DNA from 3 places in the Paenibacillus sp. E222 genome. Region 1 is predicted to be linked to each of the others. Evidence: a T-box and tRNA genes for the amino acid it is inferred to sense, from the RefSeq annotation. Region 1 holds a T-box; the other regions hold tRNA genes.
The links. The T-box of region 1 lies ahead of HW560_RS21345 (alanine--tRNA ligase). A T-box ahead of a tRNA ligase gene usually reads a tRNA of that ligase, here a tRNA-Ala.

Region 1 (10,544 bases):
ACCAAATTTCAGAGGAAACAATTGCTAGTATCCAAGGGGGATTAATTTTGAGTAGAGCACTTCATGATGAATCCTATTTCGAACGTACGTTGGCAAATCTGTCACAACGAGTCTCAACTTATGTTTCTGAAAGCAACTCTGGTTACTGACACAAAAGTGTTTTTTAGTATACTGACGGAATTTCTTCTCACCAAAATACAAGTGATTTTTTCTTAAGGATTTTTAGCAGCTTTATGGGAGGTAAATGTCATGAGCAATTTTGTCACAGATCAATTAGGTTTTGTTCGCCGTCAGGCAGTTGATTATGTGAGGAATATAAATGACTCTGTCTCGGAAATAATTCCAACAGGTTTGAAAAACAATATAAAATGGAATCTAGGCCACATGTATGTCATACATGAGAAGTTCGCTTTCCAACTTACTGGGGAAGAAACCAAATATCCTGCTAATTTTAGTAATTTGTTTGATCCAGGAACTAAACCGACTGATTGGAATATAGAGCCTCCAACGTTGTCTCAATTAATTAACTTGTTAACTGAACAAATTGAAAGGGTTGAATCGATACTTTCAAACAAATTGAAAGAAGAAATCAATCCTCATTACAAGTCTTCTACAGGACTTATCTTTACAAATGTAGAACAATTACTAGGTTTTCTGATTTACCATGAAGCAATGCACTTTGGAATAATTAAAAATATCAAAAGCATAATTAACAGTTAGGTTTAGTAAAGAAATTTGTTGAAATTAATGTCTCCATGAAATATTGAGTTATCTTACTTCGTTATTGGTAGTGTCCCTTCACTAAAACAAACCGACCTTAAATTCTACTGAAATCGAAATAAGGTCGGTTTCTTTTTTATAACTTCACCTTTCTAATCGGAATTTTCCAATTCAGCAATCGGTGCAAGTTATTCTCCTCAGCATCGACTAGTTCCAGTACCAAAATTTCGATTCTGAAATACCTAGCCCCTTTTTTATCTCTTATCAAGTTTTTTGTTCGTAAGAATGTAAAAACTATCCTAAATTATGCCGCTTAATGATGTTTAACATTTTGTTTATATATCCATCTAATCGGAAATCGGACTATGTTCTTGTCCCTCGACATTGACACAAGGACCAACTGTAGTTGTAGCCACTTGCGAAGAATTGAAGTCTCCTCCCTGTTTACTCCACAAGTTTGTAGCATCTGCATACATCCAAGATGCCGAGTATTCCGTCCATGCTTTATTGACACTATTCAGTGTGATGTCCACATTGGTATTATTCGAAACGGACGCTAACCAGAGGTTCAAGTCAGCCGTTAGAACCTTTGCTCCTTGTGGGATCGTCGATGTATCAAATTGAATGAGTGAACGAATGATATTTGAGCTAGTAGCGTCTTTATATAGACCTACTCCTAGTGTTGTGTCTGTTGCTCCAGTTTGTTTCGGAAAAGCACTACGTATATTGGGTATGTCGGTTGAAATTTGATAATGGTCGGGTCTATGGTGACTGGGTATACACGTGACGCGTCATTAAGCTACGCCAGACTGGGGATTACATCAATGTATAACTGTCCCTTTTTTTTCTTTCAATTCATAGTGAATATCGAAGGAAAGAGATTCTTCAGGGTAAGCATTAACCCCCTCTACTTGTTGATAGCCTTCAGGTATAAAGGAATCATACATTAACGGTTTGTATATGATATATTCAGTATCGCCTGTAGATGGGTTAACCAAGGAAACGGAGCCATCCTGTTCCTGGCGATAATCCAGATTACCTAGGGTTAAGGCGAATGAGTAATAATGTCAGAACCCCCATTAATTAATTTTTTACATAGGTTATATCATCAACTCTTCGTCTATCGGATATTCCCATAGTCCCAGTTTTCCCTTCACTGGAATATAGGTCTTCAGCAGACGGAAACCCACTATTTCCCACGCAAAATAACCTGGACTGTAATCACCTAACAGGATGTCCTTACCTGACACAACCTTCCCGCAATCCAGAATGGCTGACGTATGATTAGCGTCAATGACTTGGTAACAATTTGAAAGCTCGCAAGTTGCAAGGATAACCCCCGTAGGGAGGTTTTGTTCCGTATAGCCATTCTTGGCGAGTAAAGAACGTATCGGTTCATGTTTGCAGGCTAACTTATCGACTTTCTGGCTTGCATGAATGGCCAACGGACCGCGATACCGGGTCTTCCAGGATCTGGTTTCATAGAGAGTCTCGCCTTGGACAAGCAGAGTCGCCCATGGTTGAATCATAGATAATACTTTCATTCCTCTACGCTCCATTTCTGTTCATAATGAATTACTATTCCCCAAACATTCTCGAGACTTTCCATATCCGCATGATGCGACTCAAGTGTAATTCTTGCTTTGACCATTGAATTCGATCCTCATAGGCCACTCTCTACCGCCTTAGAACCATGTGTAAGACTGCCATCCCGAAGTTTATTACCGTCCTTACCAAAATTTCAATTTTATTATTTAGATATACATCTATTCGGTACTCGGAGCATGTTCTTGTCCATTCCGGCAATCGATACAAGTTCTTGTCCTTGGCTTGGGACAAGAACTTGTATCGATAAAATAAAAAAGCCGCTAAAATAGAAACGTGTAGATTACTCAACCGTGCTCATTCATCAATAAGATTTCCCCTTCCTTAATTTTGAAACTTCGTCGATGGCCGGTAAGGCGATTCCAATCAGCAATGCCGCCTCCCAGGCCCCCGTCGTGTTGTCGATTTTTTAATAATTTATTTTATTCTCTAGATTTATTGAAACCATCCCATCATTATCTTCATCAATTAAAGCAACTTCAGAATCAGATATCCATTTAAGCTCACCTAGATGCCTAGCATAGGCGAATTCATTCGGATTTTCTGAAATCACTTTTTCTAACAGTATTTGTGTTCCGTCTCGGTGCATAATAGAAAGGTATATATCCATGCTTTCTACATTGTGTTGACAAATAACCTTAGCACTATAGTTCTTTTTAGGACTCTTGATACTTCATAAGCAGTTGGAGCGTCGTTTTTTTCTCTGTCTCATTTTTTACGCTGAAGTCATCTAAATTAAATTTAATTTAAACTACACAGACTCCTGAATTAATAATCCTCTCATCCGAAATGTTTTCAACGCAATCCACAAGAATTTTCCAACAATCTTTCGTTTTTTGTTTTCCGATTAAACGTTCAAACATAGCAGTTATACAACGCGTCTGCAAACTTAATAAACGCCGTTTCCGTTTCCATTTCCAATTTAACTTTTAATCCTTTTTTGTCGCAGTTGATTCGACATTTTCATCATCAATTATATAAGGGAAATCTAGATCAATTGCTTTTAGATACAATACACTCATCTCCCTCTATTTTTCCCATGGACGTGGTTGTAGATGTCTACTCATTGAATTGCCTTTTTTCAATAGACTCATAGCATTCGCTTTCTCCCAATCGAGGGCTTCCTGTCTGTTACGCATGTTAGTTTTCACCACTTTTGCTTCGAATGTTATACTTCCTGCATCTTTATTCCATTTATTCACTTGGCTATTTGCTCGTGGGAATGTACCATTTTTATTTAACCGTTGACCACTAATCCCCGTTTTCACAACATCACCTGATGACTTGTATAGTCTTTACCTTTGATCGAAAGAAACCTAATTCCTGATACAAAAAAATCGTTATTCACGCGAATTCTTAAATCCATGTGTTTTTTTCTAGCCAAGTGAACTCCATCATGCTGCTATTTAGATAACTACCTAATCCGAAATGACACAATGTTCTTATCCATTTCGGCAATGGAACAATGTTCTTATCCCGCGACAGATATCCTTTACTCTTGAAGAATAGCAAAGAACCGCTAATCCACATATTTATGGATTAGCGGCTAAAAAATTTTTCTCATCATAAAAACTTCAACAGATTATTGAAGTATCTTATATTCAACAGTTTGGACCATCGCGTTGAGGAGTTAATTGAAGGTTCGGAGTACTTTGCGGCGATTAGCTGGAAATGTGCTCCTTGTAACTCTGACCAATACATCGCCTATGGCGAGCTTGTAGTCAAAAGTCGTGAACTTCACATCGAGAACCTCTTGAGGATCACAGAAGCGATTCTGATGGTACTTTGCCTTTGCGGCCCATAGTATGTCTTCCTTGCAAATAACTCTAAACTTTTCATAGAATTAAGTTAGTAACATGCCAGCTTTCAATCTTCAATTTTAGAAAGGCGATTTGATTTTAAAGAATTCTTTATACGTTATTGGTTTTCGGCCAATCAGACGTTCAAGATCTCCAGACGTCTCCGAGAATTCTCCAGTGTTGATTGCTCGCACCCAACCTAATACGAAATCAGTCATAAGAACAGGCAAGCCATTCGCTACCATGGTATCTATATATTCTTTTTCGCTAATTGCCTCATAAGGAATATTTATCTCATTAATCTCCGAGAGGGCCTCAGCAATGTCCGCAAAAGAGCCTCCCTCGCTACCACTTAAAGTATATGACTTATTTTCGTGCCCGTTTTGAGTGAGAACGGCTACGTTGGCTGCCGCCAAATCGTCCAGAGATGCAGCGGCTACTTTACCGGAACCCGCGGGTACTCGCACGCCAACTTTAAGCGCATCTCCGAAATACGAAGTCATGACTTCAAGATACGGTGGATTCCGCAAAATGGTATAATCTAATCCGGATGCTTTAAGCGTTTGTTCAGCAAATAAGTCTGACATCGATACTTCGGGCACAATAAGATTTGAATTTTTTCTTCGTATGATCGACGTGAAAATCACTTGTTTGACACCAGCCTGTTTTGCAGCTGCGATGACATTGAAATGTTGCGTATTGCGGTCGGTAAATGCTTGCGCGGAAATAAGCATAACTTTTTCAACACCATTAAAAGCTCGCAGAAGTGAGTTATAATCAAAATAGTCGCCCTGGTGAGCTTCTATACCTTCTTTAACAAACTTTTTCATTTTTTCAGATTCCGGATCACGTACCAATACAGCGACCTGATTTGACGGAACTTTTTTAAGAAGAAGCTCTAGTGTCCTGCTGCCGAGATTACCTGTTGCTCCAGTAATAAGTATTTTACCCATATGAATAACCCCTTTGTACTTTTATTAATGCTTTTATCTTATAACTAGAAACCAATCACGACTTCCGGATCATTCACTTGTTTTATGACCATATGATTGACTAAAAGTCCTAGTCTTCGGCTTCTCTTCCGTGTAATTCTTAATCCATTCCATCGGAACACTGTTAAAAGCTTTGATTACCCGAGCACCCGGAGCATATTGCGCTACGATTTCACTCGAATTCTTTCCTGATAATTCACCAACGAAAGGTTCCATATTTTCAAAACGGTTGGTAGCATCAATAAGAACACGGCCTGTCCAGTCAGGAACCATGGACAAAGCAATAGGCATTTGCGGCCACATTACGCTCAAAATTACAAAGTCCTGCTCAGCTGCTTCTAAAGGTGTTCCAGATTTTGCGCCAGTACCGAGCGAGCTTACCAGCTCTGAGAGCGTTTCGGGACCACGGCAAGGTAAGTTGATCATAATGTAACTATATAAGTTACATTATGATCAAAAAAAAGGTTATCATATCGTCCACATCATCTTTTATCGTGAAGCTAGCAAGAACTCTTCCATTGATTAAGTTTGGCAGTACATCGAGCGACTGTTGTTTCACGTTGTAATATTCAGAGATTATTTGTAAAAATTCTAATTTGGAGGTTACAGAATGGATTGCAAGTGATAATCCTTACCTTTAAGAAACTTACCGTCTTACATTCGTCAGTGTACTTCCCCATTCACCGACTGGTTCAAGCCAGCTTACGATTCTATCATCAATTAGGTTGGTAAGTGCACCTTCATACTCAGCACGATAAGGTTTATTAAGTTCGTGTCGAATCCAACTTTCTCTTGTACCCTGCCAGATCTCATAGATGACAAGATCATCAGAATGATCAAGATCATCGGAGACGATCGCATTGACAAAGGTAGGTTCACTCTTGAAGTTGCTAATCATTGCAAATAGACTTTCACGGAAAGCTTCTTTCTTACCAGGCTTAATTTTAAAACGTATATTGAGAATTATTTGACTGCTGTTTGTTGACATTGTTAGAACACTCCTCCTATTAATTTTTTTATTTTCTTCATGGTCACAAGTCTCATTATGTACTATGTATCACTTTTAAAATAGTACGTACTTTTTGGTTATATAGTAACCAAAAAGTGATAATTGTGATAAAATGCAGCATAAATTGATTTTTTAAATTACTCTATTCTACATTTAATCTCCGATATTCATCCTTGTTCCATGTCTTCTCTGCATAATCCTGACCCCAATTACAAAGAGCTCGCAAAGTGGGTTCAAGTGACATACCCATTTCTGATATTGCATATTCCACTTTTGGTGGTACCTGATTGTACATTTTTCTTATAATCAAATTATGACTCTCCAACTCCCGCAATGACTGTACTAACATTTTCTGAGAAATTGATGGAATGAGCCTTTTCAATTCACCGGTCCGTTTAGGACCTTTTATTAAGTAATACAGTATAAGAGGTCTCCACTTTCCGCCAATGACATCTAAGGTTATTTCCAGATCACAATAAAAAGTTTTCAATTGAGAAACACCATCCCTTATTTTATTTCCATTATTATAGTATATGTGTTGATTAAATCCACCTCCCTTGCCATATATTCTGTCTGTTTTTATCAATGCTATTACATGGTCTGTTTAAATCAGATAATTTTCAAGACGATTAAACTAACGGGAAATGATTGCTCAAAATGCCTGAGTTGTTTATCCTTATTCAAGATTCAAATGCGAAAAAAAGAGCTGGACGGGTACCTTAACTAGGAATGGATAAATCCAGTTCAGTCAGGGGCTTGCTCCAGCTCTTTTTCTTTGAATACTGTTCTCCGGTACCGCCAACGGAAAGGCCAAGCGATGTCAAACCCTCTTCGAGTGCCGGCTTTATCATTCATCCTGGATTCCCGGCAACTCATAACGTTGTTACAAATGGTAATCCTAAAACATCAGCTATTGTTCCGCGTTTTTATTAATTACTCCTTTAATCCTTCTAACTCCAGCAGCAGAAGATTGTTCTTTTTTAATACTGAACTTTCCTAAGTTTGTTGTATCTTCTACATGAGGTCCTCCACATACTTCTCGACTCCAAACTTTCCCTTCGTTATCTTTGATTGTATACACCTTAACGATATCCGGATATTTATCCCAAAAATTCCCTTCAACATTACTTTCTTTCGCTTCAATTTTAGACAGCTCTGAAATATAGGTAACTGCTTTTGATGAAATCGCATCATTCACATACTTTTCCACCTCAGCTATTTGCTCTGGCGTAAGTTTTTCATCATGGTTGAAGTCAAACCGTAATCGTTCTGAAGTAATATTACTTCCTTGTTGATGAACATGATCACCTAAAACTTCCCTTAAACCAGCAAGTAATAAATGAGATACCGTGTGCAGGGCTGTCGTTTCTGTTGAATGTTCAGCGAGTCCACCTTTAAATTTACCCACAGAAGCAGTTCTGCTCTTTTCAGCATGTTTGTTTGCCGCCTCTATATAAGACGCCTTGTCCTCCATCCTATATCCACTTTCAGTTAGAAACTCTTCCGTCAACTCCAAGGGAAACCCATATGTTTCGTAAAAATAAAAGGCATCTGCACCTGTAACTTTACCCTTATTCTTAAGATGTTTTTGTATTTCAAATTCTCCTTGCTGTAAAGTTCTATAGAAAAGATTTTCTTCCTTATTTACTATTTCGATAACTTTCTTTTTATTACCGATCAAATCTTCATAAGCTGTTGCTTCATCGATATAAACTTCAGACAACTCACCCACAAAACTTCCGTGTATACCTATTTTTTTACCTGCACGAATCGCCCTTCTTAATAACCTTCTTGTTATATACCCTGCATCACTATTAGCTGGCTCCGCACCATCATTAATTAGAAAAGTAGCCGCTCTCACATGATCAAGTATGATTCTAAACGACTTTAAATCGTCAGTATATTGTTTACCACTTAACTCCATCAATTTTTTCTTGGGATTAAGGAAGAAAGCCGTATTATAAATATCCTTGTCACCATTAAGGGCTGTTGCAACCCTTTCTAATCCGCCTCCATAATCAATATTGGGATTTTTCATTTTTACAAATCCTGTGTCTTCTTTTTTGTAACACATAAATACGTTGTTCCCAATTTCTAAAAACCTCTCGCTTTCAGAAGCAGGATGATCCAGTGAATCACCGTCTGGCTCAAGATCGTAGAACATTTCACTATCAGGCCCACCGGGTTCACCAACAGGCATATTCAATGGACTTCCGGATCGGCTCCACCAATTTTCTTTTTCATCATATAAGAATATTTTCCCACCTCTAGATACCCCATATTGATACGGATTATCTTCAACGATAGGTTCTATACCTACTGATTTAAATTTTTCTGACCAGATTTGAATGGTTTCCGTATCTTTCTGTATATTCAAATCATCACTTCCTATAAAAACACTGATATATAGTCTGTCAGGATCAATTCCTAATTCTTTAATATGCCAATTCCAAACGGCATCGATTTGCTTTTTCTTATAGTGATCTTCATTTGCTTTAAACTCCCATCGACCTACCATTTCAAAAAATGTCAGATGCGACGTATCTCCTACTTCATCAATATCGCCTGTCCTTAAACACTTCTGAATATTAGCAATGTCATTGCCTATTGGATGCTTTTCCCCCAATAAATATGGAACCATAGGTTGCATTCCACTTCCCGTAAAAAGCGTTGAGGGATCATTTTCTGGTAACAAGCTAGAAGAGGGTACTTGGCTTGCCCCTATTCCTTTCATAAAGTCAATGTATGATTTTCTTAACTCATCTGGTGTCATTTTAACCATGCTCAATGCCTCCATTTTAATTATTATTTATTCTTGGAAAATGTTTTTACATATGTTTAAACGAAAAAGAATAAAACAAAAAAGCCCTAAGCTGACATATTACATGTCAACTTAGGGCGAACGATTATGTCCGTGGTACCACCTAAATTCAGATTTCTCTGCACTCAATCAATACGGGATATCTCCGATATTGTTTCCTGAATAACGGTGGAACTCCGTTGAAGCCTACTGAGATTCCTCTGTTCGGTTCACAGCTCCGAGACTGCTTCACTATTAGTTCAATGAAGATTCGCACCAACCATCTTCTCTCTGTGAAATCCCTAATACTTACTATTTCTCATCATAGCCTTTTCGTTTTAAATTAAACCAAATGCTATCACACTCAACTTACTTCGTCAAATCAATCCCACATTTTTATATGTTATACGTTTGTTTATTCTTCATCTGCATTGGCACTTCTGTTGCTTTGCATCCTTTTGGACAGTGTAGATTAATATATTTGATTTTTATTATGCATCGGGCCCCCCGCGAGTCCGCCACCTTTACGAGGTGGACTGCGGCGGCGAGCTTACGAGCAAGAATCCACCCATAAAATTTGTTCCAAGAATTCCTAAGTTTATGCGTATTCACTCAATGTGTAGATATTCATCTAATCGGCAATCGGTAGAAGTTCTTGTCCTTGGCTTGGGACAAGAACTTCTACCGATAAAATAAAAAGCCGCTAAAATAGCGACTTCAATGGGATCATGTTCTTGTCCCTCGACAGTAATCATCTACGGGGTAATCTTCGGCCCAAATGGCAGCTCCCCTTCAAGAATCTCGGCATGGCCGGATAATGCGGTGCTCGTTAGGCAAATTGAAATAGTCCGTTTTCAGCCTCTTCAATGAGTCTTCCAAGGTCTAGCGGATATCCAAAACTACGCTACTACAACGTGATACTTCAAGTACTGTAAAGTCCATCAATTTATCTGTCGGCTTCACTTGAACCAGTAGTATAAGCAACGTCAAACTTAACCCTCGCCTCTACAACTCGAGTGAAATTTTCTCTTCCCCACTGCCTTAACTCTTTCATCGGTTTGAGCAATGTTTCCCCTAATGTTGTTAGAGAATATTCCACACTTGGAGGTACTGTAGGCGTAATGTGTCGTTGGACCAATCCATCACGTTCCAGCTTGCGTACCGTCTGGGTAAGCATTTTTTTAGATATCCCTTCAACTCTCCGTAGCATTTCTCCATATCTGATTTTACCGTTTTCCATGGCATATATAACAAGTGCAGTCCACTTGTTAGAGATAATGTCAAGAACCTTGCTATAGCCGCAATTGGATAACGAAATATCAGATTGTTTAGTTATGGATGAATGTACCAAATAGTTTCCCTCCTAGTGCTCTATGAAATTCCCAGGACACTTTAAAGTGCCTACTTATATCATTTTATTTTTTGTATTACTGTATGTCTATACCAGTACTGAACAGCTTGAGCTAGATCTGCCATAGCAAAGACACCGCTCAAGGGCAAAACCGGGTGTTCCAAGGAGATGTGCTCCCGAAAGGGGTTACCTTGTACTGGATTACTTCGATAGGTAGGTAAATAAACATGACAAATATTATTAAGATGCATCCCAAGCTATATGTATT
Region 2 (10,544 bases), 2.6 Mb from region 1:
GAATGGGATGACCGATTTTTTAATTTATCTCCTGATCTTGTTTGGTTCCGGTATTATGATTAGCGTGTATTCGCAAATGGGTTTTTTCGCATACTTGATATTGAACTATATGGGCAAAGGTGTATTTTCGAAACGCAGTTGGCAGATTGTACAGATTGTTCTAACGGTTTTGGCATTGCTTGATGTCATGTTTTTACGTTTGTTTGTTGGTGGGGAACGGGAACGACTTTCCGATATTGTGCTTGGAATCATTATTTTGGCAGCTGGAATTGTTACCGCTTACGTAAAAGTGAAACAGACACATGTTTCGGCGCTGGTACCTACACTCTTTTTCATGGTGGCTGTTACCGTGGTGGAGACGATCGGTGTGTTGCGAATTGATGTAAATGCGGCTACCATCTTTATTGTGGTTCCACTGTTAATCTGTAATGCATACCAAATGCTGATATTGCACAGGCTGGTAGATGGGTCCATGGAGCAACGGGTGAGTGGGAAGACCGAGGTACAAGAAAGTCATGCGTAGCGATTATTTGAAAAAATAACGCCAAAAAGAGCTAACCTAGTTAGCTCTTTTCATTTATGGCGCTTCAGCACCTTTTTACAGGGCATGGGGAAGTTCAAAAGGTAGGTATGGAGTATTCCACTGCAATACCCTTAGTTTAACATTTACTGTACACTGGCTTGGTCGCGCACTTCCGTACCTTTGACACTTGAATGGTTAAGCAGCTCGGAAACCGTCACAAATTCATACCCTTGATTTTTTAACTTGTCGATTATGACGGGTAATGCTTCATGGGTTTGTTTCGAGGAATCACTGGCGTGCAGCAGCACAATGTCACCCGGATGTGCCTTGCTGACTACACGATCAACAATAGTCTGTACACCTGGGTTCTTCCAATCCTGCGAATCGGTGTCCCATTGGACTACTTGATAATTCAGACTGTTGGCAACCTGGAGAACACGTTTGTCAAAGTCGCCATTAGGCAGACGCAGCAATTTCGGTTCTTTTCCCGTTAAATCGGTTAAAATGCTATGAGCTGTCGAAATCTCCTTGCGGATCTCCTCTTCAGTTAGACTGCTGTAATTATCATGCTTGTGACCGTGGCTGCCGATTTCGTATCCTGCGTCTTTAATGGCTGTTACAATTTCGGGGTGTGTTTTACTCCAGGGGGAGGACAAGAAGAACGTTGCCTTCTGTACCTTATTATCTTGGAGGACCTTCAGAATAGGCTCTGTCCTTTTATCTCCCCAGCTAATGTCAAAGGTGAGTGCAATAACCTTCTTCTCGGTTGGAACGCTGTATACGGCGGATGGTGCATCCTCCGAGAATACAGAAATATTGCCGCTCTCCAGATAAATAATCCCGATAGCAAAGACGGCAGCAACCAGCACAATCAGGAAACGTTTGATTTTTTTGCCGCTAAATACATAGAACGAGTTCATTTCAATAAGCGCCCCTCTCCCATAAGAAATGCTTGTTTACTCTCCAATGTATGCTCGTACCTCGCAGTTATTCGTATCAGACGTTTGTTTGTCCAACATCTTGGTTTCACAGGAGGATATTATGTTAAAATTCAGTACATTTCTTAGAGCTTTAGGTTCCATTCGTGGTGCATTAATCTGGTCGATCGTATTGTTTGTTGTTGGAATAGGCACGGGATGGGTAAGTACAGGACCACTTGAGGATATATTGTTGAATCAGATCGGGGGACTGAGGGAGGTTAGTGAGCGGCTGGAGCAGGGGAGCAATGTGCAATGGAACTTCTTCCTCTTTATCTTTTTCAATAATGCCATCAAAAGTGTACTCGTAATCTATGCCGGTATTTTCTTTGGCATTCTGCCTGTCGTTTTCCTGCTAATCAATGGCATGGTTATCGGTTTTCTGGTACACACCACAATGAATTATGGGGCCAGCTTCTTTGATATTGTTGTGAAAGGACTACTTCCACATGGCATTATTGAGATTCCGGTAATTATTATCGCTTGTGCATTCGGTCTAAAGTTTGGTGGGTTGGTTCTTAAAAGTCTTGTTCAATTTGGCGGGGAGAAACGAAATACGATTGGCAGACACTGGAGTTCCTTTATGCGCACCACGGTAACTGCATCCTTCTGGATTGTTATTTTGCTTTTTGTTGCTGCGATTATCGAAAGTACACTTACCTACAGCCTCGTTCGTGGATAAATTTGTATGGGATGACATTCATAAATTTTCAGAAAGTTGACCATAACAATAAAACGGGTTTCAGTAGCAAGCACAAAAGGACAAACAAAGATGATCCTGGGTTTGCTACTAAAACCGGCGCTGTCCGATATATAGCCTGAATTAAAAGGGCACGAATATGACACACACTGGGACACGCCATTATCCATATGCAGAAAAAGGAGAACTCTAATGCTGGGTATGCTGTTTAACGAGAAGGAATGCAAGGAATTGGATTATGTATTGCGCAAAGAGCTCGATGAAATGTTGTTCGACTTAAGTGACAACCGTCTCGATCAAGAAATTAAATACGCCATTGCGAGTCGCTACAAGACTGTGTTCCGTATGTATGCACGCTTTGCGCCACCCAAAGAGCTATCCAAATATGCTAGAGGCGGTAAATTAAAAAAATCCAAGCCATAATGTTGTGGTTAGCGGGATACTAAAGTTCAATACTGAAGTTCACCATATAAGAGGTGCGGCCCGTAAGCGCTGTACCTCAGACACCATGAATCAGGAATAGGTAGAATAGGCGGCTTTGAAAAGGGATATGAAGCAATTTGTCGAAAAAGGGTTGACCTTTTTTGTTCAATATGATAAATTAATTTTCGTTCCTTTTTTAAGGAAAAGTTAACCGTAACAAGCGCTGGAATAAAGCGATTGAAAATAAATCGAAAAAAGTGCTTGCAAAGTAAACTTAAACATGATATATTATAAAAGTCGCCGCTGAAAATACGGTGACGAGGAAAATCGAGACAAATTGAATGTTTGATCTTTGAAAACTGAACAACGAGTGAGTAATGATCTTGCTTGCAAGATCGACGCTGAGAAATCGGTACAAGCCTTCGGGCTGTATGATTTCGAAGTAACAATGAGATTTTTAATCTCGTCAGTTTCAAAATGAGCTTATCGCTCTTTTCAATACCACCGATGATTTTCATAGCCTCTAACGATGCTTCTGAAATTCATCTTTATTGGAGAGTTTGATCCTGGCTCAGGACGAACGCTGGCGGCATGCCTAATACATGCAAGTCGAGCGGACTCGATGAGAAGCTTGCTTCTCTGATGGTTAGCGGCGGACGGGTGAGTAACACGTAGGCAACCTGCCCTCAAGCTTGGGACAACTACCGGAAACGGTAGCTAATACCGAATAGTTGTTTTCTTCTCCTGAAGGAAACTGGAAAGACGGAGCAATCTGTCACTTGGGGATGGGCCTGCGGCGCATTAGCTAGTTGGTGGGGTAACGGCTCACCAAGGCGACGATGCGTAGCCGACCTGAGAGGGTGATCGGCCACACTGGGACTGAGACACGGCCCAGACTCCTACGGGAGGCAGCAGTAGGGAATCTTCCGCAATGGGCGAAAGCCTGACGGAGCAATGCCGCGTGAGTGATGAAGGTTTTCGGATCGTAAAGCTCTGTTGCCAGGGAAGAACGCTTGAGAGAGTAACTGCTCTCAAGGTGACGGTACCTGAGAAGAAAGCCCCGGCTAACTACGTGCCAGCAGCCGCGGTAATACGTAGGGGGCAAGCGTTGTCCGGAATTATTGGGCGTAAAGCGCGCGCAGGCGGTCATTTAAGTCTGGTGTTTAATCCCGGGGCTCAACCCCGGATCGCACTGGAAACTGGGTGACTTGAGTGCAGAAGAGGAGAGTGGAATTCCACGTGTAGCGGTGAAATGCGTAGATATGTGGAGGAACACCAGTGGCGAAGGCGACTCTCTGGGCTGTAACTGACGCTGAGGCGCGAAAGCGTGGGGAGCAAACAGGATTAGATACCCTGGTAGTCCACGCCGTAAACGATGAGTGCTAGGTGTTAGGGGTTTCGATACCCTTGGTGCCGAAGTTAACACATTAAGCACTCCGCCTGGGGAGTACGGTCGCAAGACTGAAACTCAAAGGAATTGACGGGGACCCGCACAAGCAGTGGAGTATGTGGTTTAATTCGAAGCAACGCGAAGAACCTTACCAGGTCTTGACATCCCTCTGACCGGTACAGAGATGTACCTTTCCTTCGGGACAGAGGAGACAGGTGGTGCATGGTTGTCGTCAGCTCGTGTCGTGAGATGTTGGGTTAAGTCCCGCAACGAGCGCAACCCTTGATCTTAGTTGCCAGCACTTCGGGTGGGCACTCTAAGGTGACTGCCGGTGACAAACCGGAGGAAGGTGGGGATGACGTCAAATCATCATGCCCCTTATGACCTGGGCTACACACGTACTACAATGGCCGGTACAACGGGCTGTGAAGCCGCGAGGTGGAACGAATCCTAAAAAGCCGGTCTCAGTTCGGATTGCAGGCTGCAACTCGCCTGCATGAAGTCGGAATTGCTAGTAATCGCGGATCAGCATGCCGCGGTGAATACGTTCCCGGGTCTTGTACACACCGCCCGTCACACCACGAGAGTTTATAACACCCGAAGTCGGTGGGGTAACCGCAAGGAGCCAGCCGCCGAAGGTGGGATAGATGATTGGGGTGAAGTCGTAACAAGGTAGCCGTATCGGAAGGTGCGGCTGGATCACCTCCTTTCTATGGAGAATCGTTTCCTGTAACGGAAACATTCAAATACAAAATCTAGCCAGGTCGGCTAGTTACTCACTCGTTGCTCAGTTTTGAGAGCTCAAACTCTCAAACGTTTGGTGGCGATAGCGAAGGGGTTCCACACGTTCCCATCCCGAACACGACCGTTAAGCCCTTCAGCGTCGATGGTACTTGGACCGCAGGGTCCTGGGAGAGTAGAACGCCGCCAAGCGTAAACCCATTACGGGTTTCAATATGATATATAATGTGGGCCCTTAGCTCAGTTGGTTAGAGCGCACCTCTGATAAGGGTGAGGCCGGTGGTTCGAGTCCACCAGGGCCCACCATGTATACCTTAAAAATCTAATATGGGGCCATAGCTCAGCTGGGAGAGCGCCTGCCTTGCAAGCAGGAGGTCAGCGGTTCGATCCCGCTTGGCTCCACCAACAAGATTTTACAAGCTTGTTCTTTGAAAACTAGATATCGAAACGAAATTTTGCGATTTAGAACATTCCTTTTTAAGCTGAACTTGTGTAAACAAGTTTCAATAAATAGTGAAAACTGCATTGCGATGGTATCGAATGGGAGTGACTTTTGGCTTTGCGTAAGCAAAACAAGGGAAGCGAGCAGTCGAAACCGGAGCAATTATGGTTAAGCTACTAAGAGCACACGGAGGATGCCTAGGCGCTAGGAGCCGATGAAGGACGTGGCGAACAACGAAACTGCCTCGGGGAGCTGTAAGCAAGCTTTGATCCGGGGGTGTCCGAATGGGGAAACCCAGCTGGGGTAATTTCCAGTTACTCATAACTGAATACATAGGTTGTGTAGAGGCATACCAGGGGAACTGAAACATCTAAGTACCCTGAGGAAGAGAAAACAATAGTGATTCCGTCAGTAGCGGCGAGCGAACGCGGAGAAGCCCAAACCAGAGAGCTTGCTCTTTGGGGTTGTGGGACATCTCACATGGAGTTACAAAGGAGCCGGTTAAACGAAGAGGTCTGGAAAGGCCCGCCAAAGAAGGTAAAAGCCCTGTAGTTGAAAGCCTGCTCTCTCCGAGATGTATCCCGAGTAGTGCGGGGCACGTGAAACCCCGTATGAATCCGGCAGGACCATCTGCCAAGGCTAAATACTTCCTAGCGACCGATAGTGAAGCAGTACCGTGAGGGAAAGGTGAAAAGCACCCCGGAAGGGGAGTGAAATAGAACCTGAAACCGTGTGCTTACAAAAAGTCAGAGCCCGTTTTAGGGGTGATGGCGTGCCTTTTGTAGAATGAACCGGCGAGTTACGTTCCCGTGCAAGGTTAAGGTGAAGAGCCGGAGCCGCAGCGAAAGCGAGTCTGAATAGGGCGAATGAGTACGTGGACGTAGACCCGAAACCGGGTGATCTACCCCTGTCCAGGGTGAAGGTGCGGTAACACGCACTGGAGGCCCGAACCCACGCACGTTGAAAAGTGCGGGGATGAGGTGGGGGTAGCGGAGAAATTCCAATCGAACTCGGAGATAGCTGGTTCTCCCCGAAATAGCTTTAGGGCTAGCCTCGGAAAACAGAGTCGTGGAGGTAGAGCACTGATTGGGTGCGGGGCCCGCAAGGGTTACCAAGCTCAGTCAAACTCCGAATGCCATAGACTTACTTCCGGGAGTCAGACAGTGAGTGCTAAGATCCATTGTCAAAAGGGAAACAGCCCAGACCATCAGCTAAGGTCCCCAAGTGTGTGTTAAGTGGGAAAGGATGTGGAGTTGCACAGACAACCAGGATGTTGGCTTAGAAGCAGCCACCATTGAAAGAGTGCGTAATAGCTCACTGGTCGAGTGACTCTGCGCCGAAAATGTAACGGGGCTAAACACACCACCGAAGCTATGGCTTGATGCTTTGCATCAGGGGTAGGGGAGCGTTGTATAAGGATTGAAGGTGTACCGTAAGGAGCGCTGGACATTATACAAGTGAGAATGCCGGTATGAGTAACGAAAAGATCAGTGAGAATCTGATCCGCCGAAAGCCTAAGGGTTCCTGAGGAAGGCTCGTCCGCTCAGGGTAAGTCGGGACCTAAGGCGAGGCCGAAAGGCGTAGTCGAAGGACAACAGGTCGAAATTCCTGTACCACCGTAAGCCGTTATGAGCAATGGGGGGACGCAGCAGGGTAGTGACGCGGACTGATGGATGTCCGTCTAAGCAGTGAGGCTGATGTGTAGGCAAATCCGCACATCGTAAGGCTGGACTGTGATGGGGAGCGAAAATTATAGTAGCGAAGGTCATGATCTCACACTGCCAAGAAAAGCCTCTAGCCAGGTGATGGTGCCCGTACCGCAAACCGACACAGGTAGGCGAGAAGAGAATTCTAAGGCGCGCGGAAGAACTCTCGTTAAGGAACTCGGCAAAATGACCCCGTAACTTCGGGAGAAGGGGTGCCCCGGTAGTGTGAATAGCACGAGGGGGCCGCAGTGAAAAGGCCCAAGCGACTGTTTAGCAAAAACACAGGTCTGTGCGAAGCCGTAAGGCGAAGTATACGGGCTGACGCCTGCCCGGTGCTGGAAGGTTAAGGGGAGCGGTTAGGAGCAATCCGAAGCTGTGAACCGAAGCCCCAGTAAACGGCGGCCGTAACTATAACGGTCCTAAGGTAGCGAAATTCCTTGTCAGGTAAATTCTGACCCGCACGAATGGCGTAACGACTTGGGCGCTGTCTCAACGAGAGATCCGGTGAAATTTTAATACCTGTGAAGATGCAGGTTACCCGCGACAAGACGGAAAGACCCCATGGAGCTTTACTGCAGCTTGATATTGAATTTGGGTACGATCTGTACAGGATAGGTGGGAGCCTTTGAAGCGTGAGCGCCAGCTTGCGTGGAGGCACCGTTGGGATACCACCCTGATCGTATCTAGGTTCTAACCTGGTACCGTAATCCGGTGCGGGGACAGTGTCAGGTGGGCAGTTTGACTGGGGCGGTCGCCTCCTAAAGAGTAACGGAGGCGCCCAAAGGTTCCCTCAGAATGGTTGGAAATCATTCGAAGAGTGCAAAGGCATAAGGGAGCTTGACTGCGAGACCTACAAGTCGAGCAGGGACGAAAGTCGGGCTTAGTGATCCGGTGGTACCGCATGGAAGGGCCATCGCTCAACGGATAAAAGCTACCCTGGGGATAACAGGCTTATCTCCCCCAAGAGTCCACATCGACGGGGAGGTTTGGCACCTCGATGTCGGCTCATCGCATCCTGGGGCTGAAGTAGGTCCCAAGGGTTGGGCTGTTCGCCCATTAAAGCGGTACGCGAGCTGGGTTCAGAACGTCGTGAGACAGTTCGGTCCCTATCTGTCGTGGGCGTAGGAAATTTGAGAGGAGCTGTCCTTAGTACGAGAGGACCGGGATGGACGTACCGCTGGTGTACCAGTTGTTCCGCCAGGAGCACCGCTGGGTAGCTATGTACGGAAGGGATAAGCGCTGAAAGCATCTAAGCGTGAAGCCCCCCTCAAGATGAGATTTCCCAGTATGTAAGACCCCTTGAAGACGACGAGGTAGATAGGCTGGGGGTGGAAGTGCAGCAATGCATGGAGCTGACCAGTACTAATCGGTCGAGGGCTTATCCAAGATATGCAGGTTGTAAGTTGCAAATTTCGTTTCGGATCTAGTTTTCAGAGAATAAACTCTGAGATGTAAGCTAAGCTATGCGTTTGGTGGCGATGGCGGAGGGGTTCCACACGTACCCATCCCGAACACGACCGTTAAGCCCTCTAGCGCCGATGGTACTTGGACCGCAGGGTCCTGGGAGAGTAGGACGCCGCCAAGCGAACTCTTTCATCTTACATAGAAAACAGGCTCTGCATGTTAGCGTTGTATGATGAATTGCATTTGCCCTGCAAATGCATATTATTCCCTGATAGCTCAGTTGGTAGAGCACTCGACTGTTAATCGAGTTGTCACAGGTTCGAGCCCTGTTCGGGGAGCCATTTGCTCTCATAGCTCAGTAGGTAGAGTGCATCCATGGTAAGGATGAGGTCACCGGTTCGATCCCGGTTGAGAGCTTTGGAAATGGGGCCCGTTGGTCAAGGGGTTAAGACACCTCCCTTTCACGGAGGTAACAGGGGTTCGAATCCCCTACGGGTCATAGGATGGAGGCTTAGCTCAGCTGGGAGAGCATCTGCCTTACAAGCAGAGGGTCGGGGGTTCGATCCCCTCAGCCTCCACCACTTAACTTAATGGGGATTAGCCAAGCGGTAAGGCAACGGACTTTGACTCCGTCATGCATAGGTTCAAATCCTATATCCCCAGCCATTTTAATTTTTAGTTTGAGTCATTAGCTCAGTTGGTAGAGCACCTGACTTTTAATCAGGGTGTCGAAGGTTCGAGCCCTTCATGACTCACCATGATATGCGCGTGTGGCGGAATTGGCAGACGCACTAGACTTAGGATCTAGCGTCTTTGACGTGGGGGTTCAAGTCCCTCCACGCGCATCCTTTATAAGCGGACGTGGCTCAGCGGTAGAGCATCGCCTTGCCAAGGCGAGGGTCGCGGGTTCGATTCCCGTCGTCCGCTCCAATATTTTGCGCCCTTAGCTCAGCTGGATAGAGCGTTTGACTACGAATCAAAAGGCCGGGAGTTCGAATCTCTCAGGGCGCGCCATTATTTTCATAAGTATCGGGATGTAGCTCAGCTTGGTAGAGCACCTGGTTTGGGACCAGGGGGTCGCATGTTCAAATCGTGTCATCCCGATTTTTATTTGCGGGTGTAGTTCAATGGTAGAACTTTAGCCTTCCAAGCTAATAGCGTGGGTTCGATTCCCATCACCCGCTTCATGATTCATTGAAAAGCCTCTGTATACAGAGGCTTTTCTTTTATTTATTGAAACAACACCTCATTAAAATACCGATCTCCTCTATATTCAGATGATAAGTGCAATAATTCCTCGAACCTCTGCATTCATTTCTGCTAAAAGAAACAAAAAATTATAAATACACTCTTTAATTTATTGCGTCAGTGTGATAAAGTATACAAAAGCTTGCTTTGCCGGTCATGTTTCTTTATGTTTCGTCTGGTTTGTAACAATGGAAATCATGCAGATATGAATACATTCAGGTGCAATGAACATTACCAGTCTAACTGTATATTTATGAAAAATTAAGAATAGGTATGAGTTATTCGAGGTATGAAAAGTACGTGAAAAAGGTATCATGCGACAGCATTTGACCATTAATCGAAGCAGAACAAGAAAATGAATAATAAAGCGTGTTTTTGTGCTGTAAATCAGGGTAAATCCCCATTTTTACTAGTAGAAAAATAAAGATTTTCGTACCATTTTATTGTATGATGTTATGAAGGTGTCAAATTTACGTGTACGAATGGAACGATCAGATGGGAGGATAAGCATGACTGAAACTATGGTAACCGCCAGCAAAAGCCAATCCAACAACCTGCTTCGGCGAGACGTGCGGTTCCTGGGCAACATACTCGGAGAAGTTCTTGTCCATCAAGGAGGCACGGAGCTTCTCGATATCGTTGAGAAGATTCGGGAAACGAGCAAATCGTTGCGTGCAGAGTTCTTGCCAGAACTTTATGCAGAGTTCAAAACGATGATCCAGGAATTAGACTCGGAAAATCGCCATCAGGTGATTCGAGCTTTTGCGATTTATTTTCAATTAGTTAACATTGCTGAACAAAACCATCGGATCCGGCGTAAACGGGATTATGAACGTTCTGCAGGGGATGCTGTGCAGCCAGGATCGATTGAAAAAGCAGTACAAGATCTGAAGGAACGCGGATTGTCTCACACGGAAGTAGAGGATATTCTAGACGAGTTATCGCTGGAATTGGTGATGACAGCTCATCCAACCGAAGCCATGCGTCGGG
Region 3 (10,544 bases), 3.7 Mb from region 1:
TTCCGGGATGAATGCAATCTTGGCTTCCACCCGTTTAAGAGTAAAAAAGCCCCTTCCAGCAATAACGGAAGGGGCTCAGATTACAATGTATAATTGCATTAACTGATAGATTCCATCGTTACCGATGAATCTCAGTACTATTAGTCTTGAAGAAGAACGTTTGCTTCAGTCTCTTTGTCAAAGATATGAACTTTGTTCATGTCAATTGCCATTTTAACTGTGGAACCATCACGAGTGTTGGAACGTCCGTCTACACGTGCGATTGTAGTGTCGTTACCTACACCGCTCAAGTAGAGGAGCATTTCGTGACCCAGGTTCTCTGTTACGTCTACGTGTGTAGAGAATACAGAGTTCGGGGATGCTTCCAGGAATACTGGCTCTTCGTGAATGTCTTCTGGACGAACACCCAGAATGACTTCTTTGCCAATGTATCCTCTTGATTTCAGCACTTGTGCTTTACCTTGTGGGATTTCAACGTCCACACCAGGAGCTACGAAATGCAGGCTAGCACCTTGCTCAGCCAATTTACCCGAGATAAAGTTCATTGTCGGGGAACCGATGAAACCAGCTACGAACAAGTTAGCAGGGTGGTTGTAAAGCTCTTCCGGAGAAGCTGCTTGTTGGATGATACCATCCTTCATAACAACGATCCGATCACCCATTGTCATTGCTTCAATCTGGTCATGCGTTACGTAGATAACAGTTGTTTCCAAACGTTTCGCAAGTTTAGTGATCTCAGCACGCATTTGACCACGCAGTTTGGCATCCAAGTTGGAGAGAGGCTCATCCATCAAGAACACTTGTGGATCACGGACGATCGCACGTCCCAGAGCGACACGCTGACGTTGACCACCGGACAATGCCTTAGGTTTACGCTCAAGCAAATGCTCGATATCCAGGATTTTAGCTGCTTCACGTACACGTTTGTCGATCTCATCTTTTTTCACTTTACGCAATTTCAGACCAAACGCCATGTTTTGGTATACGCTCATATGCGGATACAAGGCATAGGATTGGAATACCATCGCGATATCGCGGTCTTTAGGAGCAACGTCATTAACGACACGGTCACCGATATAGAGTTTACCTTCAGAAATTTCCTCAAGGCCTGCGATCATACGCAGTGTTGTTGATTTACCACAACCGGACGGACCTACCAGTACCAGAAACTCTTTATCTTTAATGTCCAGGTTAATATCAACTACTGTTGCTTTATCAGAACCCGGGTATTTTTTGAAAATATGCTCTAAACGTACACCAGCCATGATTGTTGCCTCCTCAGAGATCATTTTGTAATCGAATACATTTTGTAGTTTTATATTAACCCATTTACATGATGTTTGACTATTCGCAAACTGCACAAAAATATCAAAGCTTTTTCGTCACTTTGTACATAAGCAATAAAAGTCGCACCAGAACAGCACTTTCGAAGTTTCTGACATCATATCCGATCTCCTGTTTGATCTTATCCAAACGATATACCAAGGTATTTCGATGAATGAAGAGTCGCTTGGCCGTCTCGCTGACATTACAATCGAGATTGAAGAAGGTCTCCAGCGTAGCCAGTGCCTCACTATCATTAAATAACACAGTGCCTCTGCCCGTTTCCTGTATAAAACGAAGACGCTGTTGCACAGGAATGCTATCTACCAAACGTTCGAGTTGCAGATCCCAAGGGAGATGGATGTGTTGTGCGACATGGAAAGCCCTGCCCAAGTGAACACTCTCTTGAAGAAGTGCCGTGACAGGAGATAGCTGCTTTGCAGGGATACACGGTAAGGATGCAGACAAATGAAACACACCCGCCCACTCGCTGGCAACCAATTCATAGAGCCCCTGACAAAAGGCATTCAATAAGTCCTTTCTGGCTTCTGTTGTATCCTCTTCAGCTTCGCCAGTGACAATCTGTTCATCACCTAGAAAAACCCACTCCTGCTCTCCTACAGGAATCAGTATAATTTCTTCTCCGAAGTAACTTTCGAGCAACTTATTCAATTCCTTCGAACGTATGCGATGAGCATCAGGTGTCTCACATTGCAGCAAAAATGGGATTTTCTCTGTGTTCAATTCTCCATCCAGCGAATAATGATCCGGAATGGGTTCCTGCTGGACTTTTTGCTCGATCTGCTTCCGAAGCCATTGTCCCAATTCAGCAAGCTGTTGTTCTCTATCGTTTTCATAAATCACTGGCTGTTCTTCATCTAGCGCTTCCCTATGACTACTAATGAGAAGTTCAATTAAACGCTGTACTTCCAGCGTAACGGCATTAACAGAGCATGCCCAATATAAAACAGTACCTTCTTTCTCGTTCATCCCAACTTTAAAATAGATACGGTCTCCTATACACCAACTGCTTACATCCGTATCCAAACCATCCATCATCTCATCATCCTGCATGAAACCTTCGGCTTCTTTTGTAAGAGTATTATGAGCCACTGGGACCGTTCTACGGTGAGTTGAGCTTGATCCATATTGATTCCATTCTTCTATAGTTATCACGGATTCGTCCAATGTAGTACCTATAATTGCTTCAATTTGTTGTTTTAGATCAGGTATGAGCTTCATATAATGAACGCCACCACTCTGCTTTTTTCTATTATTTTATCATATCTTGCGCAGCATCGCCTTTTTCAGTCGTTATCATAGGTTTCCACATTAATAATTTATTTATCTATAACAAAAAAGAGTGATTGATCAAATTAATGATCAATCACTCTTTCTTAAAAGATGAGTCATGAAGGGCTCGAACCTTCGACACCCTGATTAAAAGTCAGGTGCTCTACCAACTGAGCTAATGACTCGAAAAACTGGTGGAGGATGATGGATTCGAACCACCGAACCCGTACGGGAGCAGATTTACAGTCTGATGCGTTTGGCCACTTCGCTAATCCTCCAGGATTACATGGTGGCTCGGGACGGAATCGAACCGCCGACACGAGGATTTTCAGTCCTCTGCTCTACCGACTGAGCTACCGAGCCTTATTTAATTTTTTAGATTAATGGCGGAACCGACGGGATTCGAACCCGCGATCTCCTGCGTGACAGGCAGGCATGTTAGGCCAACTACACCACGGTTCCAGGCATTAATGGTGCCGGCGAGAGGACTTGAACCCCCAACCTACTGATTACAAGTCAGTTGCTCTACCAGTTGAGCTACACCGGCGTATATGGTGGAGGCTGAGGGGATCGAACCCCCGACCCTCTGCTTGTAAGGCAGATGCTCTCCCAGCTGAGCTAAGCCTCCTGGGTAATATGGTAGCGGCGGAGGGGATCGAACCCCCGACCTCACGGGTATGAACCGTACGCTCTAGCCAGCTGAGCTACACCGCCATATTAATAATATTGATCTTGATTGCTTGTCCATCTTAGGTAAAGATGGCGGAGAGAGAGGGATTCGAACCCTCGCACCGCTTACGCAGTCTAACCCCTTAGCAGAGGGTCCCCTTATAGCCACTTGGGTATCTCTCCAAATAGACAATCATGAACAATGCTTACAAGGATTGCTCCCTGAAAACTAGATCCGAAACGAACTTTGCGAGTTACAACCTGCATATCTTGGATAAGCCCTCGACCGATTAGTACTGGTCAGCTCCATGCATTGCTGCACTTCCACCCCCAGCCTATCTACCTCGTCGTCTTCAAGGGGTCTTACATACTGGGAAATCTCATCTTGAGGGGGGCTTCACGCTTAGATGCTTTCAGCGCTTATCCCTTCCGTACATAGCTACCCAGCGGTGCTCCTGGCGGAACAACTGGTACACCAGCGGTACGTCCATCCCGGTCCTCTCGTACTAAGGACAGCTCCTCTCAAATTTCCTACGCCCACGACAGATAGGGACCGAACTGTCTCACGACGTTCTGAACCCAGCTCGCGTACCGCTTTAATGGGCGAACAGCCCAACCCTTGGGACCTACTTCAGCCCCAGGATGCGATGAGCCGACATCGAGGTGCCAAACCTCCCCGTCGATGTGGACTCTTGGGGGAGATAAGCCTGTTATCCCCAGGGTAGCTTTTATCCGTTGAGCGATGGCCCTTCCATGCGGTACCACCGGATCACTAAGCCCGACTTTCGTCCCTGCTCGACTTGTAGGTCTCGCAGTCAAGCTCCCTTATGCCTTTGCACTCTTCGAATGATTTCCAACCATTCTGAGGGAACCTTTGGGCGCCTCCGTTACTCTTTAGGAGGCGACCGCCCCAGTCAAACTGCCCACCTGACACTGTCCCCGCACCGGATTACGGTACCAGGTTAGAACCTAGATACGATCAGGGTGGTATCCCAACGGTGCCTCCACGCAAGCTGGCGCTCACGTTTCAAAGGCTCCCACCTATCCTGTACAGATCGTACCCAAATTCAATATCAAGCTGCAGTAAAGCTCCATGGGGTCTTTCCGTCTTGTCGCGGGTAACCTGCATCTTCACAGGTATTAAAATTTCACCGGATCTCTCGTTGAGACAGCGCCCAAGTCGTTACGCCATTCGTGCGGGTCAGAATTTACCTGACAAGGAATTTCGCTACCTTAGGACCGTTATAGTTACGGCCGCCGTTTACTGGGGCTTCGGTTCACAGCTTCGGATTGCTCCTAACCGCTCCCCTTAACCTTCCAGCACCGGGCAGGCGTCAGCCCGTATACTTCGCCTTACGGCTTCGCACAGACCTGTGTTTTTGCTAAACAGTCGCTTGGGCCTTTTCACTGCGGCCCCCTCGTGCTATTCACACTACCGGGGCACCCCTTCTCCCGAAGTTACGGGGTCATTTTGCCGAGTTCCTTAACGAGAGTTCTTCCGCGCGCCTTAGAATTCTCTTCTCGCCTACCTGTGTCGGTTTGCGGTACGGGCACCATCACCTGGCTAGAGGCTTTTCTTGGCAGTGTGAGATCATGACCTTCGCTACTATAATTTTCGCTCCCCATCACAGTCCAGCCTTACGATGTGCGGATTTGCCTACACATCAGCCTCACTGCTTAGACGGACATCCATCAGTCCGCGTCACTACCCTGCTGCGTCCCCCCATTGCTCATAACGGCTTACGGTGGTACAGGAATTTCGACCTGTTGTCCTTCGACTACGCCTTTCGGCCTCGCCTTAGGTCCCGACTTACCCTGAGCGGACGAGCCTTCCTCAGGAACCCTTAGGCTTTCGGCGGATCAGATTCTCACTGATCTTTTCGTTACTCATACCGGCATTCTCACTTGTATAATGTCCAGCGCTCCTTACGGTACACCTTCAACCCTTATACAACGCTCCCCTACCCCTGATGCAAGCATCAAGCCATAGCTTCGGTGGTGTGTTTAGCCCCGTTACATTTTCGGCGCAGAGTCACTCGACCAGTGAGCTATTACGCACTCTTTCAATGGTGGCTGCTTCTAAGCCAACATCCTGGTTGTCTGTGCAACTCCACATCCTTTCCCACTTAACACACACTTGGGGACCTTAGCTGATGGTCTGGGCTGTTTCCCTTTTGACAATGGATCTTAGCACTCACTGTCTGACTCCCGGAAGTAAGTCTATGGCATTCGGAGTTTGACTGAGCTTGGTAACCCTTGCGGGCCCCGCACCCAATCAGTGCTCTACCTCCACGACTCTGTTTTCCGAGGCTAGCCCTAAAGCTATTTCGGGGAGAACCAGCTATCTCCGAGTTCGATTGGAATTTCTCCGCTACCCCCACCTCATCCCCGCACTTTTCAACGTGCGTGGGTTCGGGCCTCCAGTGCGTGTTACCGCACCTTCACCCTGGACAGGGGTAGATCACCCGGTTTCGGGTCTACGTCCACGTACTACATCGCCCTATTCAGACTCGCTTTCGCTGCGGCTCCGGCTCTTCACCTTAACCTTGCACGGGAACGTAACTCGCCGGTTCATTCTACAAAAGGCACGCCATCACCCCTAAAACGGGCTCTGACTTTTTGTAAGCACACGGTTTCAGGTTCTATTTCACTCCCCTTCCGGGGTGCTTTTCACCTTTCCCTCACGGTACTGCTTCACTATCGGTCGCTAGGAAGTATTTAGCCTTGGCAGATGGTCCTGCCGGATTCATACGGGGTTTCACGTGCCCCGCACTACTCGGGATACATCTCGGAGAGAACAGACTTTCAAGTACAGGGCTTTTACCTTCTTTGGCGGGCCTTTCCAGACCTCTTCGTTTAACCGGCTCCTTTGTAACTCCATGTGAGATGTCCCACAACCCCAGAGAGCAAGCTCTCTGGTTTGGGCTTCTCCGCGTTCGCTCGCCGCTACTGACGGAATCACTATTGTTTTCTCTTCCTCAGGGTACTTAGATGTTTCAGTTCCCCTGGTATGCCTCTGCATAACCTATGTATTCAGTTATGAGTAACTGGAAATTACCCCAGCTGGGTTTCCCCATTCGGACACCCCCGGATCAAAGCTTGCTTACAGCTCCCCGAGGCAGTTTCGTTGTTCGCCACGTCCTTCATCGGCTCCTAGCGCCTAGGCATCCTCCGTGTGCTCTTAGTAGCTTAACCATTCCGCTCGTGTTCGAGCTGTCGCTCCGCTTGTTTTGGACTACGTCCAAAGCCAAAAGTCGCTCCATTTCGATCACTTGCTCATGCAATCTACCGTTTTTATTGAAACTTGTTTTAACACAAGTTCAGCTTAAAAAGGAATGTTCTAAATCGCAAAATTTCGTTTCGATATCTAGTTTTCAAAGAACAAGCTTGTAAAATCTTGTTGGTGGAGCCAAGCGGGATCGAACCGCTGACCTCCTGCTTGCAAGGCAGGCGCTCTCCCAGCTGAGCTATGGCCCCATATTAGATTTTAAGGTATACATGGTGGGCCCTGGTGGACTCGAACCACCGGCCTCACCCTTATCAGAGGTGCGCTCTAACCAACTGAGCTAAGGGCCCACATTATATATCATATTGAAACCCGTAATGGGTTTACGCTTGGCGGCGTTCTACTCTCCCAGGACCCTGCGGTCCAAGTACCATTGACGCTGAAGGGCTTAACGGTCGTGTTCGGGATGGGAACGTGTGGAACCCCTTCGCTATCGCCACCAAACGTTTGAGAGTTTGAGCTCTCAAAACTGAGCAACGAGTGAGTAACTAGCCGACCTGGCTAGATTTTGTATTTGAATGTTTCCACGCGGGAAACGATTCTCCATAGAAAGGAGGTGATCCAGCCGCACCTTCCGATACGGCTACCTTGTTACGACTTCACCCCAATCATCTATCCCACCTTCGGCGGCTGGCTCCTTGCGGTTACCCCACCGACTTCGGGTGTTATAAACTCTCGTGGTGTGACGGGCGGTGTGTACAAGACCCGGGAACGTATTCACCGCGGCATGCTGATCCGCGATTACTAGCAATTCCGACTTCATGCAGGCGAGTTGCAGCCTGCAATCCGAACTGAGACCGGCTTTTTAGGATTCGTTCCACCTCGCGGCTTCACAGCCCGTTGTACCGGCCATTGTAGTACGTGTGTAGCCCAGGTCATAAGGGGCATGATGATTTGACGTCATCCCCACCTTCCTCCGGTTTGTCACCGGCAGTCACCTTAGAGTGCCCACCCGAAGTGCTGGCAACTAAGATCAAGGGTTGCGCTCGTTGCGGGACTTAACCCAACATCTCACGACACGAGCTGACGACAACCATGCACCACCTGTCTCCTCTGTCCCGAAGGAAAGGTACATCTCTGTACCGGTCAGAGGGATGTCAAGACCTGGTAAGGTTCTTCGCGTTGCTTCGAATTAAACCACATACTCCACTGCTTGTGCGGGTCCCCGTCAATTCCTTTGAGTTTCAGTCTTGCGACCGTACTCCCCAGGCGGAGTGCTTAATGTGTTAACTTCGGCACCAAGGGTATCGAAACCCCTAACACCTAGCACTCATCGTTTACGGCGTGGACTACCAGGGTATCTAATCCTGTTTGCTCCCCACGCTTTCGCGCCTCAGCGTCAGTTACAGCCCAGAGAGTCGCCTTCGCCACTGGTGTTCCTCCACATATCTACGCATTTCACCGCTACACGTGGAATTCCACTCTCCTCTTCTGCACTCAAGTCACCCAGTTTCCAGTGCGATCCGGGGTTGAGCCCCGGGATTAAACACCAGACTTAAATGACCGCCTGCGCGCGCTTTACGCCCAATAATTCCGGACAACGCTTGCCCCCTACGTATTACCGCGGCTGCTGGCACGTAGTTAGCCGGGGCTTTCTTCTCAGGTACCGTCACCTTGAGAGCAGTTACTCTCCCAAGCGTTCTTCCCTGGCAACAGAGCTTTACGATCCGAAAACCTTCATCACTCACGCGGCATTGCTCCGTCAGGCTTTCGCCCATTGCGGAAGATTCCCTACTGCTGCCTCCCGTAGGAGTCTGGGCCGTGTCTCAGTCCCAGTGTGGCCGATCACCCTCTCAGGTCGGCTACGCATCGTCGCCTTGGTGAGCCATTACCCCACCAACTAGCTAATGCGCCGCAGGCCCATCCCCAAGTGACAGATTGCTCCGTCTTTCCAGTTTCCTTCAGGAGAAGAAAACAACTATTCGGTATTAGCTACCGTTTCCGGTAGTTGTCCCAAGCTTGAGGGCAGGTTGCCTACGTGTTACTCACCCGTCCGCCGCTAACCATCAGAGAAGCAAGCTTCTCATCAAGTCCGCTCGACTTGCATGTATTAGGCATGCCGCCAGCGTTCGTCCTGAGCCAGGATCAAACTCTCCAATAAAGTATTGAAAAGAGCGATAAGCTCATTTTGAAACTGACGAGATTAAAAATCTCATTTATTTTGCTTTGAAAGCATACAGCCCGAAGACGTGTACCGATTTCTCAGCGTCGATCTTGCAAGCAAGATCGTTACTCACTCGTTGTTCAGTTTTCAAAGATCAAACTTAATAATTTTCTTGCTTTTTCGTCACCATTTTCTCTCAGCGGCGACTTTTATAATATACCATACTTCGTTTGTTTCAGTCAAGCTTTTTTTGAAATTCTTTTTTCGAGTTCTTATCAAACTCAATCATTTCGTCAAAAGCATTTAACCAAGCAAGCAAAGCAACGAGATATAATGTACCATATAAACATCGAAGGAGTCAACTACCCAAACAAAGAAATTTTCAAACCCAATAATAAACCAACACCCGGCAGTCCTAGAATGCTTACAGTGCCTATTGTGGCAGGGTTCAGCGGGATGTATGCTCCAGTGATCCAACCAGAATAATTAACAACATATATCCCCACCGCAGCCAGTACCAGATGAATCCCGAATGATGTAAAGAAGGATAGCACAATCCGTTTTCTAAACAAGATGATTATCAACCCTAGTAACGACATAACAAGCACACTGCCTAATATAAGACTCTTCATACTTAACACCCCCATAATTGAATGTCACACGTCCACCTACATGCCCATCCCTCGATCACCTATAACTGCCTTATTAATCCCTACACGTTTAGCACGCTTCAAATGAATCTGATATTTACGCTCCGCGGCCTCCAGCACATAGATCGCATAATCAATCTCATCCTGCCCCTGCGCCTCTTCAAACTGTCTGACAGCCCGTTCCCACTCTGCCTTGGCTTTCTGTATATCTGAATAAATCTGTTCCTCTTCCATCTCCTTTAGCATTCTTTCACGCTTCTCCACCGATCTTCCTATATTTCGCCATATAAACATAAGCTCGCTCCCTCCTAATCAGCACGACATATTCTCATACATATCAGGGAAAGGACAAACTTAGAACTGAGCTAAACAATTTAATGAATCGTTAATTTAATCTCAACGAGAAATTCTATAGACTAATAAACATACATCAGTAGAAATGAGAGACTTTACATTTAAGCGACGTTAGAAAGAGTATTAAAACAAAAAAAAGAGAGCCTAAAGGGCTCTCTAAGTAATCCAAACTTATCTATTCTTTTCAATTAGGAAATCAATCATTATAGGCGCATACTCTTAATAAGAAACACGCACAGCTATCTCATTTCCCTGCGCCCTTCCAGCGCCTTGGAAAGAGTCACTTCATCCGCATACTCCAGGTCGCCCCCAACAGGCAATCCATGGGCAATCCGAGTCACCGAGATCTCAAACGGACGGACCAGACGAGAAATATACATCGCCGTGGCCTCACCTTCGATATTCGGATTTGTAGCCAGAATCAGTTCTTTAACTCGCTCATCGCTTAAACGGGTCAATAGTTCCTTCAGACGGATATCATCCGGACCTATCCCCTCCATAGGAGAGATTGCACCCTGCAGCACATGATAGTATCCGTCAAATTCCTTGGTACGCTCCATAGCCACCAAATCTTTGGAATCCTGAACGACACAGATTACCGAGACATCCCTGGATTTATCCTGACAGATCCGACACGGGTCAGTATCCGTAATATTACAACACACCGAACAGTAATGAAGATTCCGCTTCACACTGACGAGCGCTTTGGCAAAATCAATAACGTCATCTTCCTTCATGTTAAGCACATGAAAAGCTAGTCGCGCCGCAGTCTTGGGGCCAACACCCGGCAAACGGGTGAAAGCATCAATCAGCTTCGCTATCGGTTCGGGATAATACAATCGATTGCGTCTCCTTTGATAGGATC

Region 2: it has a tRNA-Ala gene. The T-box ahead of HW560_RS21345 (alanine--tRNA ligase) is inferred to sense a tRNA for this amino acid. The anticodon was not compared.
Region 3: it has a tRNA-Ala gene. The T-box ahead of HW560_RS21345 (alanine--tRNA ligase) is inferred to sense a tRNA for this amino acid. The anticodon was not compared.

What each region holds. Positions count from the first base shown of each region.
Region 1 is NZ_CP058552.1:4,739,992-4,750,535, reverse strand. It holds gene HW560_RS21390 (TetR/AcrR family transcriptional regulator) at 1-149, shown strand, start outside; gene HW560_RS21385 (DinB family protein) at 250-720, shown strand; gene HW560_RS34470 (DNRLRE domain-containing protein) at 1,068-1,445, opposite strand; gene HW560_RS21375 (ASCH domain-containing protein) at 1,821-2,264, opposite strand; partial or broken gene HW560_RS21370 (RHS repeat-associated core domain-containing protein) at 3,354-3,596, opposite strand; gene HW560_RS21365 (SDR family oxidoreductase) at 4,205-5,077, opposite strand; gene HW560_RS21360 (NADPH-dependent F420 reductase) at 5,147-5,542, opposite strand; gene HW560_RS21355 (putative quinol monooxygenase) at 5,763-6,104, opposite strand; gene HW560_RS21350 (winged helix-turn-helix transcriptional regulator) at 6,268-6,615, opposite strand; gene HW560_RS34025 (hypothetical protein) at 6,845-6,976, opposite strand; gene HW560_RS21345 (alanine--tRNA ligase) at 7,036-8,907, opposite strand; T-box leader at 9,017-9,260, opposite strand; gene HW560_RS21340 (winged helix-turn-helix transcriptional regulator) at 9,872-10,276, opposite strand; gene HW560_RS21335 (AhlS family quorum-quenching N-acyl homoserine lactonase) at 10,504-10,544, shown strand, end outside.
Region 2 is NZ_CP058552.1:2,152,597-2,163,140, forward strand. It holds gene HW560_RS09465 (KinB-signaling pathway activation protein) at 1-523, shown strand, start outside; gene pdaB (polysaccharide deacetylase family sporulation protein PdaB) at 667-1,443, opposite strand; gene HW560_RS09475 (stage II sporulation protein M) at 1,565-2,182, shown strand; gene HW560_RS09480 (hypothetical protein) at 2,393-2,623, shown strand; rRNA gene HW560_RS09485 (16S ribosomal RNA) at 3,172-4,723, shown strand; rRNA gene rrf (5S ribosomal RNA) at 4,830-4,946, shown strand; tRNA gene HW560_RS09495 (tRNA-Ile) at 4,984-5,060, shown strand; tRNA gene HW560_RS09500 (tRNA-Ala) at 5,084-5,159, shown strand; rRNA gene HW560_RS09505 (23S ribosomal RNA) at 5,363-8,288, shown strand; rRNA gene rrf (5S ribosomal RNA) at 8,371-8,487, shown strand; tRNA gene HW560_RS09515 (tRNA-Asn) at 8,572-8,647, shown strand; tRNA gene HW560_RS09520 (tRNA-Thr) at 8,651-8,723, shown strand; tRNA gene HW560_RS09525 (tRNA-Glu) at 8,734-8,805, shown strand; tRNA gene HW560_RS09530 (tRNA-Val) at 8,812-8,887, shown strand; tRNA gene HW560_RS09535 (tRNA-Gln) at 8,898-8,972, shown strand; tRNA gene HW560_RS09540 (tRNA-Lys) at 8,989-9,064, shown strand; tRNA gene HW560_RS09545 (tRNA-Leu) at 9,071-9,151, shown strand; tRNA gene HW560_RS09550 (tRNA-Gly) at 9,162-9,236, shown strand; tRNA gene HW560_RS09555 (tRNA-Arg) at 9,244-9,320, shown strand; tRNA gene HW560_RS09560 (tRNA-Pro) at 9,337-9,410, shown strand; tRNA gene HW560_RS09565 (tRNA-Gly) at 9,420-9,490, shown strand; gene ppc (phosphoenolpyruvate carboxylase) at 10,064-10,544, shown strand, end outside.
Region 3 is NZ_CP058552.1:1,043,088-1,053,631, forward strand. It holds gene HW560_RS04650 (ABC transporter ATP-binding protein) at 141-1,265, opposite strand; gene HW560_RS04655 (PucR family transcriptional regulator) at 1,369-2,565, opposite strand; tRNA gene HW560_RS04660 (tRNA-Lys) at 2,729-2,801, opposite strand; tRNA gene HW560_RS04665 (tRNA-Tyr) at 2,809-2,894, opposite strand; tRNA gene HW560_RS04670 (tRNA-Phe) at 2,904-2,979, opposite strand; tRNA gene HW560_RS04675 (tRNA-Asp) at 3,001-3,078, opposite strand; tRNA gene HW560_RS04680 (tRNA-Thr) at 3,088-3,163, opposite strand; tRNA gene HW560_RS04685 (tRNA-Val) at 3,169-3,244, opposite strand; tRNA gene HW560_RS04690 (tRNA-Met) at 3,254-3,330, opposite strand; tRNA gene HW560_RS04695 (tRNA-Ser) at 3,377-3,468, opposite strand; rRNA gene HW560_RS04700 (23S ribosomal RNA) at 3,556-6,480, opposite strand; tRNA gene HW560_RS04705 (tRNA-Ala) at 6,687-6,762, opposite strand; tRNA gene HW560_RS04710 (tRNA-Ile) at 6,785-6,861, opposite strand; rRNA gene rrf (5S ribosomal RNA) at 6,899-7,015, opposite strand; rRNA gene HW560_RS04720 (16S ribosomal RNA) at 7,121-8,672, opposite strand; gene HW560_RS04725 (pro-sigmaK processing inhibitor BofA family protein) at 9,038-9,307, opposite strand; gene HW560_RS04730 (DUF2508 family protein) at 9,344-9,571, opposite strand; gene recR (recombination mediator RecR) at 9,919-10,518, opposite strand.